One region of the Streptomyces sp. NPDC047130 genome, then DNA from elsewhere that is predicted to be linked to it. Evidence: riboswitches for the same ligand, from Rfam matches in the RefSeq annotation. Region 1 holds a riboswitch; the other holds the start of a gene.

Region 1 (7,732 bases):
GTCTCGGTGGGCGCCGGCAGCGGGTCCACCGAGTACATCCAGGCGATCTTGTGCCGGAGCTGAGTGAGGGACGAGGTCAGGGCGCCGCTGCCGCAGGCCTGTGCGAGCGTCTCGTGGAACCAGCCCCCCAGGGATCGCAGGTCCTCGCCGTAGCCCCGCCGCGCCCGCTCCTGCCCCAGCCTGACCAGGCCACGGAGGACTTTCAGGTGGGCCTCGGTGCGGCGCTGCGCGGCCCGGGCGGCGCCCAGCGGCTCCAGCAGCAGCCGCATCTCCAGCAGGTCCGCGGCCTCCTGCTCGGTCGGCTCGGCCACACAGGCCCCGGCATGGCGCCGGGTGACCACGAAGCCCTCCGCCTCCAGGGTGCGCAGCGCCTCGCGGACCGGGACCCGGGAGACCCCGTAGCGCCGGGCGAGCAGTTCCTCGGTCAGCCGGCTTCCCCGCTCGTGGACGCCTGCGACGATGTCGTCCCGGATCGCCGTGCATACCGAATGCGCGGGAATACGCATGCCGACCTCCGCCTCGATGAATGAATTGACTCTAAGGCAATCGACGGCGATTTCCGACGGGAAGGCCCCGCGGACGGGGAATTTTTGGCCGTGGCCCGCCCGGTGCGTCCGGTGCGCCCGGAATCCTTCCGGAACGACGAAAAGCCCCCGCCCGGGAAACCGGGCGGGGGCTTTCGCGTGTGCGGGTGGCGTCAGAGGTTCACGCCGTGGGACCGGAGGTAGGCGACCGGGTCGATGTCGCTGCCGTACTCGGCGGTCATCCGCGCCTCGAAGTGGAGGTGCGGCCCGGTGACGTTGCCGGTGGCGCCGGAGCGGCCGATGTGCGCGCCGGGGGTCACGGCCTGGCCGGGGGTGACGCTGACCGAGGAGAGGTGGCCGTACTGGGTGTAGGTGCCGTCGTGCATCTTGATGACGACCTGGTACCCGTAGCTGCCGCCCCAGCCGGCCTCGACCACGGTGCCGCGGCCCACCGAGCGGACCGGGGTGCCGGCGGCGGCGTGGAAGTCGACGCCGGTGTGGCTGCCGGAGGACCAGACGGCGCCGCCGGCCTGGTAACCGGTGGAGACGTAGGAGCCGGCGATGGGGCTGACGAACATGGTGAGGCGGCGCAGGCGCTCGCGCTCGGCCTCGCGGGCGGCGCGGCGCTCGGCCTCCTCGCGCTCCTCGCGGGCCTTCGCGATGGCGGCCTTCTCGGCGGCCGCCCGCTCCTGGGCCTCGGCCTGCTCGTCGATCTGGTCGGCCACCCGGTCGCCGATGGTGACGACGGGCAGCAGGCCGGTGGTCTCGTTGACGGACGTCTCGGCGGCGGAGGCGGGAGTGGCCAGGGTGCCGACGACGCCGGTGGTGGTGAGAGCGGCGAGGCCTGCCAGGCCGGCGGTGGTACGGCTGGTCCGGCCGGGACGGCGGTGCCTGCCGGAGGCGCAGTTGAACGCCATGAAGTGGCTGAGTCCTTTCCTTCCCTCTCGCCGGCCGGGTTAGCTGTCGGGTTCGGAGCAGGAAGGTCTCCTACGGGCTTCTCCCACCGTGCGCACGCTGTGCGCGCGCCGTGCGGAAGGCACCCGATTCACCCCAGGGGATGCCGCTTGTGGGTCCCCGGCTCCCCTGGCTCGCGCCGTACGGGGATTAGGCGATGACTGCCCGGCGCCGCGGGCGCGGCGCACAAGTGTGGCGGACAGCCGGACCGAAGCTAATGGCGTGATCATTCGGATCACAAACGGATCAAGGCTTTTGTAGCGCATCCCACAGGGCAAACCGGACGCTTCCCTACGCAACGCATGTTGTCCGGGACGAAACGGGCCCCGGCGACCGGATGGGTCACCGGGGCCCGAACCGGCTTGTACGGGCGGTTACTCCGCGCCGACCACCGTCACCTCGCCGATGCCCAGGTCGCGGACCGGGCCGGCGATCTGCGCGGCGTCGCCGACGAGGACCGTGACCAGGCGGTCCACCGGGAAGGCGCTCACCGCGGCCGCCGTGGCCTCCACGGTGCCGGTGGCGGCGAGCTGCTGATAGAGCGTCGCCTGGAAGTCGTCCGGCAGGTGCTGCTCCACCTGGTCGGCCAGGGTGCCGGCCACCGCGGCGGCCGTCTCGTACTTCAGCGGGGCGACGCCCACCAGGTTCTGCACCGCGGTGTCGCGTTCGGCGTCGGTGAGGCCGCCCTCGGCCAGCGTGCGCAGCACCTGCCACAGGTCCTGCAGCGCCGGGCCGGTGTTGGGGGTGTCCACCGAGCCGCTGATGGCCAGCAGGGCCGCGCCCGAGCCGTCGGGCGCGGAGCGCAGGACCTGGGCGAAGGAGCGGACTCCGTAGGTGTAGCCCTTCTCCTCGCGCAGCACCTTGTCCAGCCGGGAGGTGAGCGTGCCGCCGAGGCAGTAGGCGCCGAGCACCTGGGCCGGCCACACGCGGTCGTGCCGGTCCGGACCGGTACGGCCGATGAGCAGCTGGGTCTGCACCGAGCCCGGGCGGTCCACGATCACCACGCGGCCCGTGTCGTCCGCCGTCACCGCGGGCACCGGGTGCGGGTCGGCCGGGGAGCCCGTCCACGCGCCGAGGGTCTCGGCCAGCAGGGCGTCGAGGTCGACGCCGGTGAGGTCGCCCACCACCACGGCGGTCGAGGTGGCGGGGCGGACGTGCCGCTCGTAGAAGGCGCGCACGGCGGCCGCGTCGATCTTCCCGACCGTCTCCTCGGTGCCCTGACGGGGGCGCGCCATCCGCGAACCGGCCGGGAAGAGCTCCTTGTAGAGCTCCTTGGCGGCGCGGCGGGCCGGGTTGGCCAGCTCGTGGGGGATCTCGTCGAGCCGGTTGCGGACCAGCCGGGACACTTCGTCCTCGGCGAACGCGGGGGCCCGCAGCGCGTCGGCGAGCAGCCCGAGGGCCTTGGGCAGCCGGGAGACCGGCACCTCCAGCGAGACCCGCACGCCGGGGTGGTCGGCGTGCATGTCCAGCGTGGCGCCGCACCGTTCGAGCTCGGCGGCGAAGTCCTCCGCGGAGTGCTTGTCGGTGCCCTCCGCGAAGGCGCGCGCCATGATGGTGGCGACGCCGTCCAGTCCGGCGGGCTCCGCGTCGAGCGGCGCGTCCAGCAGCACCTCGACCGCCACGACCTGCTGTCCGGGGCGGTGGCAGTGCAGGACCGTCATGCCGTTGTCCAGCGCGCCGCGCCCCGGGGCGGGGAAGGCCCACGGCTTGGGCTCGCCGGCCTGCGGCATCGGGTGGAACTCCATCGTGGCCAGCTCGGTCACTTGGCCTCCTCCTCGTTCTCGTCGGTGGCGGCCTCGTCCTCGCCCTCCGGGGTGATCGGCTCGTACACCAGCACCGCGCGGTTGTCGGGGCGGAGCCGGGCCTTGGCCACCTCCTTGACCTCCTCCGGCGTCACCTCCAGGACGCGGCGGACGGCGGTCAGGGCGAGCTGCGGGTCGCCGAACAGCACGGCGTAGCGGCAGAGTTCGTCGGCGCGGCCGGCGACCGTGCCGAGCCGGTCCAGCCACTCGCGCTCCAGCTGCGCCTGGGCGCGCTCCATCTCCGCGGGAGTGGGGCCCTCGGCGGCGAGCCGCGCGAGCTCCTCGTCCACGGCGGCCTCGATCACCGGGACCTCGACGTCCCCGGAGGTCTTGACGTCCAGCCAGCCCAGCGACGGGGCGCCCGCCAGGCGCAACAGGCCGAAGCCGGCCGTCACCGCGGTGCGGTCGCGGCGCACCAGCCGGTTGTAGAGGCGGGAGGACTCGCCGTAGCCCAGGATGGTCAGGGCCACGTCGGCCGCGTCGCAGGCGCGGGTGCCGTCCTCGGGGAGGCGGTAGCCGGCCATCAGGGCGCGGGCCGGGACCTCCTCGCGGACGACCTCGCGGATCTCCTCGCCGATGACCTCGGGCAGCGCGCCGTCCCGGGGGGCCGGCTTGCCGTCGTGGGAGGCGATGGAACCGAAGTACTTCTCGACCCAGGCGAGCGTCTGCTCCGGGTCGATGTCGCCGACCACCGACAGCACCGCGTTGTTGGGCGCGTAGTAGGTGCGGAAGAACGCGCGGGCGTCCTCCAGGGTGGCGGCGTCCAGGTCGGCCATCGAGCCGATCGGGGTGTGGTGGTACGGGTGGCCCTCCGGGTAGGCGAGGGCGAAGATCTTCTCGAACGCCGTGCCGTAGGGGACGTTGTCGTACCGCTGGCGGCGCTCGTTCTTGACGACGTCGCGCTGGTTCTCCATCGACTCGTCGTCGAGGGCGGTGAGCAGGGAGCCCATCCGGTCGGCCTCGAGCCAGAGCGCGAGCTCCAGCTGGTGGGCCGGCATGGTCTCGAAGTAGTTGGTGCGCTCGAAGCTGGTGGTGCCGTTGAGGGAACCGCCCGCGCCCTGCACCAGTTCGAAGTGCCCGTTGCCCTTCACCTGGGCCGAGCCCTGGAACATCAGGTGCTCGAAGAGGTGGGCGAGGCCGGTGCGGCCCCGGACCTCGTGCCGGGAGCCGACGTCGTACCAGAGGCACACCGCGGCGACCGGGGTCAGGTGGTCCTCCGACAGCACCACGCGGAGCCCGTTGGCGAGGCGGTGCTCGGTAGCGGTGAGGCCTCCTGAGCCTGCCTCGGCTGTGGCCGTGTGACCCATGGGCATGTACGTCCCTTCGATCGCGGTTGAACATTGAGAACGTTGAACATTTGAGAACGCTGAGCACGCTGAGCACGCGAACTGCCTGTCACTGTATGCAACCGTGGCGGGGTACCGCCCGGTTCCCGGTACGGCACTTTGCCGCCCGATCCGGGGACGCGCTCCGCCCCCGGGGCCCGGACCCCGCTCCCTCCCGGGCGCGGGGATGTGCTGGGATGGTCGGCGCCCACCGACCTGACGTCCCCGCCGCGGGACAGGAAAGGACGTTCCGATGCGCAAGGCCCTGACCGTCACCGCCGCCCTGGTAACGGGCGCCGTGCTGCTCACCGGATGCGGAGGCTCCGGCGGCGACGAGGCGGCGAAGGGCGGGAGCGCCGCGTCCTCCGCGCGGGCCGAGGAGTCCCCGCGGGCCGAGGAGTCCTCGCAGCCCGCGCCCGCGGAGAAGGGGATCGACGGCACCTGGCGCACCGTCAACGACAGCCCCATCAAGACCCTCGAGATCACCGGGACCGAGGTCGCCACCACCGGCGAGCTGGCCTGCGCCGGCACCCTGGAGGGCGTCAACACCGAGAAGCCGCGGATCACCCTGGACTGCGCGAAGCCGGACCCCGGGCGCACCGAGGGCACCCTGAAGGTCAAGTCGGACGGATCCGCCGTCTCCATCGCGTGGGACGGGCCCGAATGGGGTGGCATGATCGACACCCTGCGCCGGAACTGAATCACCCGCGCCCCCCGCTCGCCGCGCGGTCACCGGCGGGGGGCGCGGTCCGCGCTGTCGGCGGCGAGGGCCACAATGGTGCGCGACAGTCCCCCGTTCATGCTCGCAAGACCGTGAAGGAGCCCGGCAGCGATGGCCCGCCGCAGCACGAAGACAGCATCGCCCGACGATTTCGAGGAGCGGATCCTCGACATCGACGTCGTGGACGAAATGCAGGGCTCCTTCCTCGAGTACGCGTACTCGGTCATCTACTCCCGTGCCCTGCCCGACGCGCGGGACGGCCTCAAGCCGGTGCACCGGCGCATCGTCTACCAGATGAACGAGATGGGCCTGCGCCCCGACCGCGGCTACGTCAAGTGCGCCCGCGTCGTCGGCGAGGTCATGGGCAAGCTCCACCCGCACGGCGACACGTCGATCTACGACGCCCTGGTCCGCCTCGCCCAGCCGTTCTCCATGCGGGTCCCGCTGGTCGACGGCCACGGCAACTTCGGCTCCCTGGGCAACGACGACCCGCCGGCAGCCATGCGGTACACCGAGTGCCGGATGGCCGACGCGACCAGCCTGATGACGGAGTCGATCGACGAGAACACGGTCGACTTCCAGCCCAACTACGACGGCCAGGAGCGGGAGCCGGTCGCGCTGCCCGCCGCCTTCCCGAACCTGCTGGTCAACGGCGCCTCCGGCATCGCGGTCGGCATGGCGACCAACATGCCGCCGCACAACCTCGGCGAGGTCGTCGCCGCCGCCCGCCACCTGATCCGCCACCCGAACGCGGATCTCGACGCGCTGATGAAGCACATCCCCGGCCCCGACCTGCCCACCGGCGGCCGGATCGTCGGGCTCCCCGGCATCCGGGACGCCTACGAGAAGGGCCGCGGCACGTTCAAGATCCGCGCCACGGTCGCCGTGGAGCAGGTCACCGCCCGCCGCAAGGGCCTGGTCGTCACCGAACTCCCCTTCTCCGTCGGGCCCGAGAAGGTGATCGCCAAGATCAAGGACCTGGTCGGCTCCAAGAAGGTCCAGGGCATCGCCGACGTCAAGGACCTCACCGACCGCGAGCACGGCCTGCGCCTGGTCATCGAGATCAAGAACGGCTTCGTCCCCGAGGCCGTGCTGGAGCAGCTGTACAAGCTGACGCCGATGGAGGAGTCCTTCGGCATCAACAACGTGGCCCTGGTGGACGGCCAGCCGCTCACCCTGGGCCTCAAGGAACTCCTCGAGGTCTACCTCGACCACCGCTTCGACGTGGTCCGGCGCCGCTCCGAGTTCCGCCGCGGCAAGAAGCGCGACCGGCTGCACCTGGTCGAGGGCCTGCTGACCGCCCTCATCGACATCGACGAGGTCATCCGCCTGATCCGCTCCAGCGACAACTCCGCCCAGGCCAAGCAGCGCCTGATGGAGAGCTTCGCGCTGTCGGAGATCCAGACGCAGTACATCCTCGACACGCCGCTGCGCCGCCTCACCAGGTTCGACCGGATCGAACTGGAGGCGGAGAAGGAGCGGCTGACCGCCGAGATCGAGGATCTGACCCGGATCCTCGAGTCGGACGCCGAGCTGCGCAAGCTGGTCTCCGGCGAGCTCGCCGCCGTCGCCAAGAAGTTCGGCACCCCGCGGCGCACGGTGCTGCTGGAGTCCGCGGACGCCCCGGCCGCCCTGCCCCTGCAGGTCGCCGACGACCCGTGCCGGGTGCTGCTCTCCTCCACGGGCCTGCTGGCCCGCACGGCGAACGCCGACCCGTTCCCGGCCCAGGACGGCGCCAAGCGGGTCAAGCACGACGCGATCGTCTCCGTGGCCCACAGCACCGCGCGCGGCGAGATCGGCGTGGTCACCTCCGCCGGGCGCCTGCTGCGCGTCAACGTGGTCGACCTGCCGCTCCTGCCGGAGATCCCCGCGGGCACCGCCCCCAACCTGTCCGGCGGCGCGCCCCTCGCCGAGTTCGTGTCCTTCGAGGACGACGAGACGCCGATCTGCCTGACCTCGCTGAACGAGTCCTCCCCCGGCCTCGCGGTCGGCACGCTCCAGGGCATCGTCAAGCGGGTGGTGCCGGACTACCCGGCGGGCAAGGACGAGCTCGAGGTCATCACCCTCAAGGAGGGCGACCGCGTGGTCGGCGCCACCGAGCTGCGCACCGGCGAGGAGGACCTGGTCTTCATCACCGACGACGCCCAGCTGCTGCGCTTCCAGGCCTCGCTGGTGCGCCCGCAGGGACGCCCGGCGGGCGGTGTGGCCGGCATCAAGCTGGCGGACGGCGCCAAGGTCATCTCCTTCACCGCGGTGGACCCGGGCCGGGACGCGGTGGTGGTCACCGTCGCCGGCTCCCGCGGCACGCTCGACGACTCGGTGCAGACTACGGCGAAGATGACGCCGTTCGACCAGTACCCGCGCAAGGGCCGGGCCACCGGCGGCGTCCGCTGCCAGCGCTTCCTC
Region 2 (7,732 bases), on a different contig from region 1:
CCCACCAGCTGCTCGACGCGCTCCTTCATCTCCCCGGCCGCCTTGTTGGTGAAGGTGATGGCGAGGATCTGGCCGGGGTGGACGCCGCGCTCGGCGAGCAGGTAGGCGATGCGGTGGGTCAGCACCCGGGTCTTGCCGGAGCCGGCTCCGGCCACGATGAGCAGCGGGGACCCGGCGTGCCGCACGGCGGCGCGCTGGTTCTCGTTCAGCCCGTCCAGCAGGGCGGCGCCGCTCAGCGCGGGGCGCGGGGCGCCGTCCCGGTAGTAGGCGTCCCGGGCGGGCGGCACGTCGAAGCGGCCCGCGAACAGGTCGTCCGGGATCGGCTCCGGAGGGTATTCGCCGTGCTCCTCGTCGGGCGGCGGCGGGGCCTCGTCGTGGGCCGGAGGGGCCTGGAGGCTCGCCAGGTAGCTTTCGTCAAAGAGGCTGCTCATCGCCCTCCGAGTCTAGGTGCCCGGACCGACACCCGTGGCCGGTGGACGAAACCGCCCCCGAACCGTTGCACGGGCGCCCCGGCGCGTCCCGATGTCGCGCCCCGGTGTGTCCGGGTGCGACGCCCCTGCGCGTCCGGGTGTCGCACCACCGGCCCGTCCCGGTGTGACGAAGGTCCCGCCCCGGGGCCTGCCGCGAGGGCCCGGGGCGGCCCGCCGGCGGGCACGGCGTTCTCCGCACACCGGTAGAATTGGGCGGACAGACCCACACCCTGACGCCGGAAGGCCCCCCGTGTCATCAGCGCCCACCGCTGCGTCCGCCGCCCCCGACACCGTCCTGGTCGTCGACTTCGGTGCGCAGTACGCCCAGCTCATCGCCCGCCGCGTCCGCGAGGCCCGGGTCTACAGCGAGATCGTGCCGAGCACCATGCCGGTCGAGGAGATCCTCGCCAAGAACCCGGCGGCGATCATCCTCTCCGGCGGCCCCTCGTCCGTGTACGAGCCGGGCGCGCCGACCCTGGACCGCGCCCTCTTCGAGGCCGGCGTCCCCGTCTTCGGCATGTGCTACGGCTTCCAGCTGATGGCGCAGACCCTGGGCGGTCAGGTCGACAACACGGGCGCCCGTGAGTACGGCCGCACCCAGCTCCACGTGAGCCGGTCGGGCTCCACCCTCTTCGAGGGCACCCCGGACGAGCAGCCGGTGTGGATGTCGCACGGCGACGCCTGCTCCGCCGCCCCCGAGGGCTTCGAGGTCACGGCCTCCACCGACGTCGTGCCGGTCGCCGCCTTCGAGAACGACGCCAAGAAGCTGTACGGCGTGCAGTACCACCCCGAGGTGATGCACTCCACGTTCGGCCAGCAGATCCTCGAGCACTTCCTGTACCGGGGCGCGGGCATCAGCCCGACCTGGACCACCGGCAACGTCATCGACGAGCAGGTCGCCGCGATCCGCGAGATGGTCGGCACCAAGCGCGCCATCTGCGGCCTGTCCGGCGGCGTCGACTCCGCGGTCGCCGCGGCGCTCGTCCAGAAGGCCATCGGCAACCAGCTGACCTGCGTCTACGTCGACCACGGCCTGATGCGCAAGGGCGAGACCGAGCAGGTCGAGAAGGACTTCGTGGCCGCCACCGGCGTGGAGCTCAAGGTCGTCGACGCCGAGGAGCGGTTCCTGACCGCGCTCGCTGGCGTCAGCGACCCGGAGGAGAAGCGCAAGATCATCGGCCGGGAGTTCATCCGCGTCTTCGAGCAGGCGCAGGCCGAGATCGTCGCCGAGGCGCCGGGCGACCAGCCCGTCGAGTTCCTCGTCCAGGGCACCCTGTACCCGGACGTCGTCGAGTCCGGCGGCGGCACCGGCACGGCCAACATCAAGTCCCACCACAACGTGGGCGGCCTGCCGGAGGACCTCGAGTTCAAGCTGATCGAGCCGCTGCGCCAGCTGTTCAAGGACGAGGTCCGGATGGTCGGCCAGGAACTCGGCCTGCCGGAGGAGATCGTCCAGCGCCAGCCCTTCCCGGGCCCCGGCCTCGGCATCCGCATCGTCGGCGAGGTCACCAAGGAGCGCCTGGACCTGCTGCGCGAGGCCGACGCCATCGCCCGCGAGGAGCTCACCGCGGCCGGCCAGGACAGCAAGATCTGGCAGTGCCCGGTGGTCCTGCTCGCGGACGTCCGCAGCGTGGGCGTCCAGGGCGACGGCCGCACCTACGGCCACCCGATCGTGCTGCGCCCGGTCTCGTCCGAGGACGCCATGACGGCCGACTGGTCGCGCCTGCCGTACGAGGTGCTGGAGCGGATCTCCACCCGCATCACCAACGAGGTGCGGGACGTCAACCGCGTCGTGCTGGACGTCACCTCCAAGCCGCCGGGCACCATCGAGTGGGAGTGACCTCTCCCACCACCGCGTGACGAAGGGCGCCGTCCGGTCTTCCGGACGGCGCCCTTCGCCGTCGCCGGGAAACGGGCCGAAAATGTTGGGCCGCGACCGAGACCCGCAGGGCGCCGGAACGGTTGTGAAGGGAGAGGCCGAGACGCGCCCCCCGCTCCCGGTGGACCCCGCGGCGCAGCGGGCCCCGTGGACCGGACGGGGTGGGCGGTACGGCACAATTCCCCTACGCGGCAGGCGAGTTGCCGCTGTGACGATCGTTGCGGAAGGCGGACACGGCGTGGCGGTGCAGGAGGCGCGGCAGGGCGCCGACGCGGCGAAGGACACCCATGGGGGCGGCTGCACGTGCGGGGACTGTCCGCACGGCGCCCGGGCGGGACACCGGAAGGCCGTGGCGGCCTTCCTCCACCAGCGGGACGAGTACGCCGCCGGGAAGGGACTGCCCGCCGCGGTCGCCCACTCGGCCTCCGCCTCGCGGCAGTGGGTCTCCGACGAGCTCACCCAGTCCGCCGCGGAAGTCGCCGAGCGCAGCCGGGCCGAGGGCCAGGCCTGGCTGGCGCGGCTGTGGCGGGTCACGCTCTACGCCGTGTGGGGAGCGGTGCTGCTGCTCCTGCTGGTGCAGGCGCTCACCGCGATCGGGGCCGGGTGGACGCCGGCCCGCACGGCGGGGCTGCTCGCGGCCCTGGTGACGGCCGCCGCGCTGTCCGCCGCCTCCTGGTACCACCGAGCGCGCGGCGGCGTGCTCGCGCCGGTGATCGGCGAGGACAACCGCCTCTCCACCTCGCGCGCGGTGGCCGTCGCGTGGGTGCTGTTCACCGCCTTCGCCGTGCTCACCCTGGCCGGCCAGCTGGCCGCCGCCTCCGGGCACCGGGAGCGTGACGCGCTGATCGCGGGCCTCGACCTGGCGCGCGGGGCGGGCGTGGTGACGGTGCTGGCCGTGGTGTGCGCCATCGCGGTGCTGGTCCGCCGGGTGGTGAGCCTGCGGGTGCAGGGGCAGCGGCTGCAGAAGGTGCGCGCGCACCGGCCCCGCGCGGCGGACCTGCTGACCGACGACTCCGGGCGCGGCAGCTTCGCCGACATCCAGTACGTCGTGATCTCCGCGGTGGCGCTGGTCTTCGGCCTGGTCCGGCTGGCCCGCAAACCGGAGCAGCTGCCCGACCTGCCGTGGGGGCTGGCCGTGGTGGTGCTGATCTCGGCGGCGACCTACCTGGCCGGCAAGTACGCGGAGGGCGGCCGTCCGGTCGTGCTCTCCGTGGTGCGGGCCCGGGAGGCGGGAGACCTCGACGGGCCGATCCGCACCGGCGACGACATCGAGATCCGCGGGGCGGGCTTCGTGCCGCCGGGGGCGCAGGGCGCGGACCGGCTGTCGCGGATGGTCGTCCGGATAGGAGCGGTCAACGTCCACGTTCCGCTGGTGCCGGTGGCGGGCGGTTTCAGCAACCCGTCCGACACGGTGCTGACGGTGCCGGTGCCCGCCGATGTCGAGCCCGGCCGCGTCGAGGTCCAGGTCGTCACCGCGGCCGGTCTCGAGACCAACCGGGTGGTCGTCGACGTCACCGAGTGACCCTCCGCGTCCGCACGGCACCTCCTTGCGGAGCCACCGCCCGGGAGGGGCGGGGCGTGGCGAGGAGTGGCGAGGAGAGGCGTGGAGTGGCGAGGAGAGGCGTGACTACCACGAGCTGCCTGGGTGTGACGGAGCGCCACGCTCGGGCCAAGGTCACGAAAACGTATCGGGCATATCGCACACCGTCCTTCACACGGACCCCACGGGTTGGCTAACGTGCCGCGCGGGCCGTCCGACCCCGACCGGCGAACCTCGCCGGTCCGTGCGGCCCCCGCCGAGTCCGGCCCCGCGCCGGAGCCGGGGACCCGCACGCGCCACCTGGGGTGAATCGTTCCGGCCCCGCCGGACCGTAGGGCAACCCTTCCGGAACCGCCGCCCGAACCCGACAGCTAACCCGGTAGGCGGGAGACGGAAGGAGTCGCCGCCTTGGCGTCACACCGAAAACCCCGCCCTGCGGGCCTGCTCGCGGGCATACGCACCCCCGCCCTGGCGACCGTCGCCCTCACCTCCGTGGCCCTGCTGAGCCAGACCGCCCAGGCCGCCCCGTCCGACCGCCCCAGCCTCGCAGAGGTCCAGGAGAAGGTCGACGCCCTCTACCGCCAGGCCGAGGCCGCGACCGAGAAGTACAACTCCGCCAAGGAGCAGAGCGAGGCCCGGCGCAAGGAGCTCGACACGCTGCTCGACGAGGTCGCCGAGCGCACCGACGAGCTGAACGAGGCCCGCGAGAAGCTCGGTTCGTACGCCGCCGCCCAGTACCGCTCCGGCACCGCGCTCCCCGACACCGCCACCTTCCTCCTCGCCGAGGCCCCCGAGGACTACTTCGGCCAGGCCCAGCTGATGGACCGCCTGACCGCCCGCCAGCAGGAGGCGGTCGACGAGTTCGTGGAGCGCCAGGCCGCCACCGCCGAGAAGCGGCAGGAGGCCTCCGAGAGCATGGAGACCCTGAGCTCCTCCGAGGAGGAGCTCCGCACCAGCAAGGCGACCGTCCAGAAGAAGCTGAGCGACGCCCGCGAACTGCTGGCCGAGCTGACCGCCGAGGAGAAGGCGCGGCTCGCCGCGATCGAGCGGAAGAAGGAGGAGGAGGCCCGCCGCAAGGCGGAGGAGCTGGCACGGCAGCAGGCCGCCGAGGAGAAGGCCCGCCAGGAGGCGGCGGCCGAGGAGGCCGCCGAGGAGGGATCCACCGGCGGCGACACCGGATCCGGCGGCTCCACCGACGCGTCCGCCTCGCAGGGCCGGAAGGCGGTCGCGTTCGCGGAGGCCCGGATCGGCCTCCCCTACGTGTGGGGCGCGACCGGCCCGGACTCCTACGACTGCTCGGGCCTCACCCAGGCCGCCTGGAAGGCCGCCGGCGTGGACCTGCCGCGCACCACCTACGACCAGGTGAACGCCGGCACCACCGTCCCGGTCTCCCAGGCGCAGCCGGGCGACCTGGTCTTCTTCTACGACGACGTCACCCACGTGGGCGTCTACATCGGCGACGGCATGATGATCCACGCTCCGAAGCCGGGCACGAACGTCCGCGAGGAGTCGATCTACTACGACGGCGAGGGTTCCATCCACAGCGTCGTGCGCCCCTCCTGACCGGTCCGGCCCCCGGCGGCCCGCACGACGGCCCGCCCCATGCCCCGGGGACGCGCGACGGCCCGCACGCTCCAGGCGTGCGGGCCGTCGCGGTACGCGTCACGGACGCGGCGTCACGTCCACAGCACCGCGATGAAGACGTTGACCGTCGTCAGCGCCCCCACCAGGGCGAACTGCCCCTTCGACACCCGCTCCTCGTCGCGCTTCACGTAGACCAGGCCGAGGATCACGATCAGCAGCAGCAGCTTGATGCCGATCTTGATGTGGTTGACCGAGGCGCCCTGGGCCTCGTTGAGGCCCACCAGGACGATGCCGGTGACCAGCATGGTGAGGGCGCCGTGCAGCATGCCCGGGGTGAAGCGGGCGGTGCCCTGACCGATGGCCTTCATCTGGTGGAAGAAACCGCCGAGCAGCGCGGCGATACCGATGATGTGAAGGCCGACGAAGATGTGCAGGAGTACGTCCATGCCGGGGAGCCTAGCCACCGCCCGCGGCGCCGCACGCGGCGGGCCGCCGCGTAACGCCCCTCCCGCCCCACCCGCCCCGGACATGCGCAAACGGTCGTGACGGCACAGCAATCCGTCATCACCGGAACGCCACACCACTCCCTCGGACACCCGGTGACTCTTTGGAGTCATCTCCGCACAAACCGTTACCGGATGGTGACCTACCGGATTAGCGTCCTCCCCCAGGTGACCGGCTCCCCCGCCTGTCGTCCCGACCGGACGGCGTCGGCCACCCCATCGAAGGTCCGGCGGCGGCCCGCCTCCCCTGTGCGGGCCGCCGCCGGATGTGTGACCGTCCCGCCAGTGGGGCGGGACGTACGGAAGGACGTGGACTCCAACGTGGCATCGCACCGCAAACCCTCACAGCACCGGAGCGGCGGCAGGGCACGCACCCTGCTCACCGCGGTACTCGCGGGAGCGGCGGCCTCGGCGGGACTCGAGGGAGTCGGACACGCGGCGCCGAAGCCGACGCCGGAACAGGTCAGGGAAGAGGTCGACCAGCTGTACCGGGAGGCCGAGGCGGCCACCGAGAAGTACAACGGCGCCAAGGAGAGGACCCGGGCCGCCGAACGCCGGGTGGACCAGCTGCAGGACGAGGCAGCCCGGCGGGCCGAGGAGCTGAACGAGGCGCGTGAGGCACTGGGCTCGGCCGCCGCCGCCCAGTACCGCTCGGGGAACGGTCTCGACCCCACCATGCAGCTGGCACTCTCCTCCGACCCCGACCGCTTCCTGCGGGACGCGGGCTTCGCCCAGCGCGCCGGCGACCTCCAGGCCACGGAGATCGCCTCCGTGTCGCAGCAGATCCGCGAGCTCGACGAGGTGCGGGACGACGCCCGGACCGAGCTGGAGCGACTGCGCGACCAGCAGGAGCGGGCCGAGCGGCACAAGCGGACCGTCACCGGGAAGCTGGAGAAGGCCCGCCGGCTGCTCTCCCGGCTGACCGCCGAGGAACGCGCCCGCCTCGCGGAGACGTCGGGCGGCGGCGCGGAAGCGTCACCGGGACGGGGCGGCGGGTCCTCCGGCACGCAGGCCACCGGCGCCCAGGCCACCGGCGGCAGGATCGCCGCGCCCGACTCCCGCGCCGCGGCCGCCATCGCCTACGCCCAGCGGAAGCTGGGCAGCCCGTACGTCTGGGGCGCCACCGGGCCCAACGCCTTCGACTGCTCGGGACTGATCCAGGCCGCCTACCGCTCCGCGGGTGTCTCCCTGCCCCGCACCACCTACGCCCAGATCGACGCGGGGCGGCGCGTGTCCCGTTCCCAGCTCCGCCCGGGCGACCTGGTGTTCTTCTACCCCGGCGTCACCCATGTGGGCATGTACATCGGCCAGGGCAGGATGATCCACGCGCCGAATCCCTCGGCCCCGGTCCGGATCGCCCCCATCGACGAGATGCCCTTCGCCGGGGCGACCCGCGTGGTCTGAGCGGGAACCTGATCGCTCGGAGCGGGGCGGGACGGGACGGGGAGCGGCAGGACGGGGAGCGGCAGGACAGGGAGGGGCGGGACGGGGAGGGGCGGGACGGGGAAGCGAGAGGCGGCGGGGTCGGCCCGCCGTCAGACCAGGCGTCGGGCCGTGGCCCAGCGGGTCAGCTCGTGCCGGTTGGAGAGCTGGAGCTTGCGCAGGACCGCCGAGACGTGCGACTCCACCGTCTTCACCGAGATGAAGAGCTGCTTGGCGATCTCCTTGTAGGCGTAGCCGCGGGCGATCAGCCGGAGCACCTCCCGCTCCCGCTGGGTGAGCCGGTCCAGGTCCTCGTCCACCGGCGGCGCGTCGG

What was found. A riboswitch is a leader RNA that binds a small molecule or an ion and turns the genes downstream of it on or off. The one in region 1 is predicted to bind cyclic di-AMP.
Region 2: linked by a shared signal. The riboswitch ahead of ABZ836_RS01040 (NlpC/P60 family protein) and the one ahead of ABZ836_RS24540 (M23 family metallopeptidase) in region 1 are both predicted to bind cyclic di-AMP.

Annotation. Positions count from the first base shown of each region.
Region 1 covers NZ_JBEYUK010000025.1:7,350-15,081, reverse strand. Annotated here, with positions in the region: gene ABZ836_RS24545 (GntR family transcriptional regulator) at 1-506, opposite strand, end outside; gene ABZ836_RS24540 (M23 family metallopeptidase) at 698-1,441, opposite strand; cyclic di-AMP (ydaO/yuaA leader) riboswitch at 1,455-1,645, opposite strand; gene ABZ836_RS24535 (pitrilysin family protein) at 1,853-3,241, opposite strand; gene ABZ836_RS24530 (pitrilysin family protein) at 3,238-4,593, opposite strand; gene ABZ836_RS24525 (hypothetical protein) at 4,859-5,305, shown strand; gene ABZ836_RS24520 (DNA topoisomerase IV subunit A) at 5,438-7,732, shown strand, end outside.
Region 2 covers NZ_JBEYUK010000001.1:218,574-226,305, reverse strand. Annotated here, with positions in the region: gene pcrA (DNA helicase PcrA) at 1-431, opposite strand, end outside; gene guaA (glutamine-hydrolyzing GMP synthase) at 721-2,310, shown strand; gene ABZ836_RS01045 (hypothetical protein) at 2,588-3,871, shown strand; cyclic di-AMP (ydaO/yuaA leader) riboswitch at 4,134-4,291, shown strand; gene ABZ836_RS01040 (NlpC/P60 family protein) at 4,298-5,452, shown strand; gene ABZ836_RS01035 (hypothetical protein) at 5,566-5,919, opposite strand; gene ABZ836_RS01030 (NlpC/P60 family protein) at 6,298-7,380, shown strand; gene ABZ836_RS01025 (response regulator transcription factor) at 7,512-7,732, opposite strand, start outside.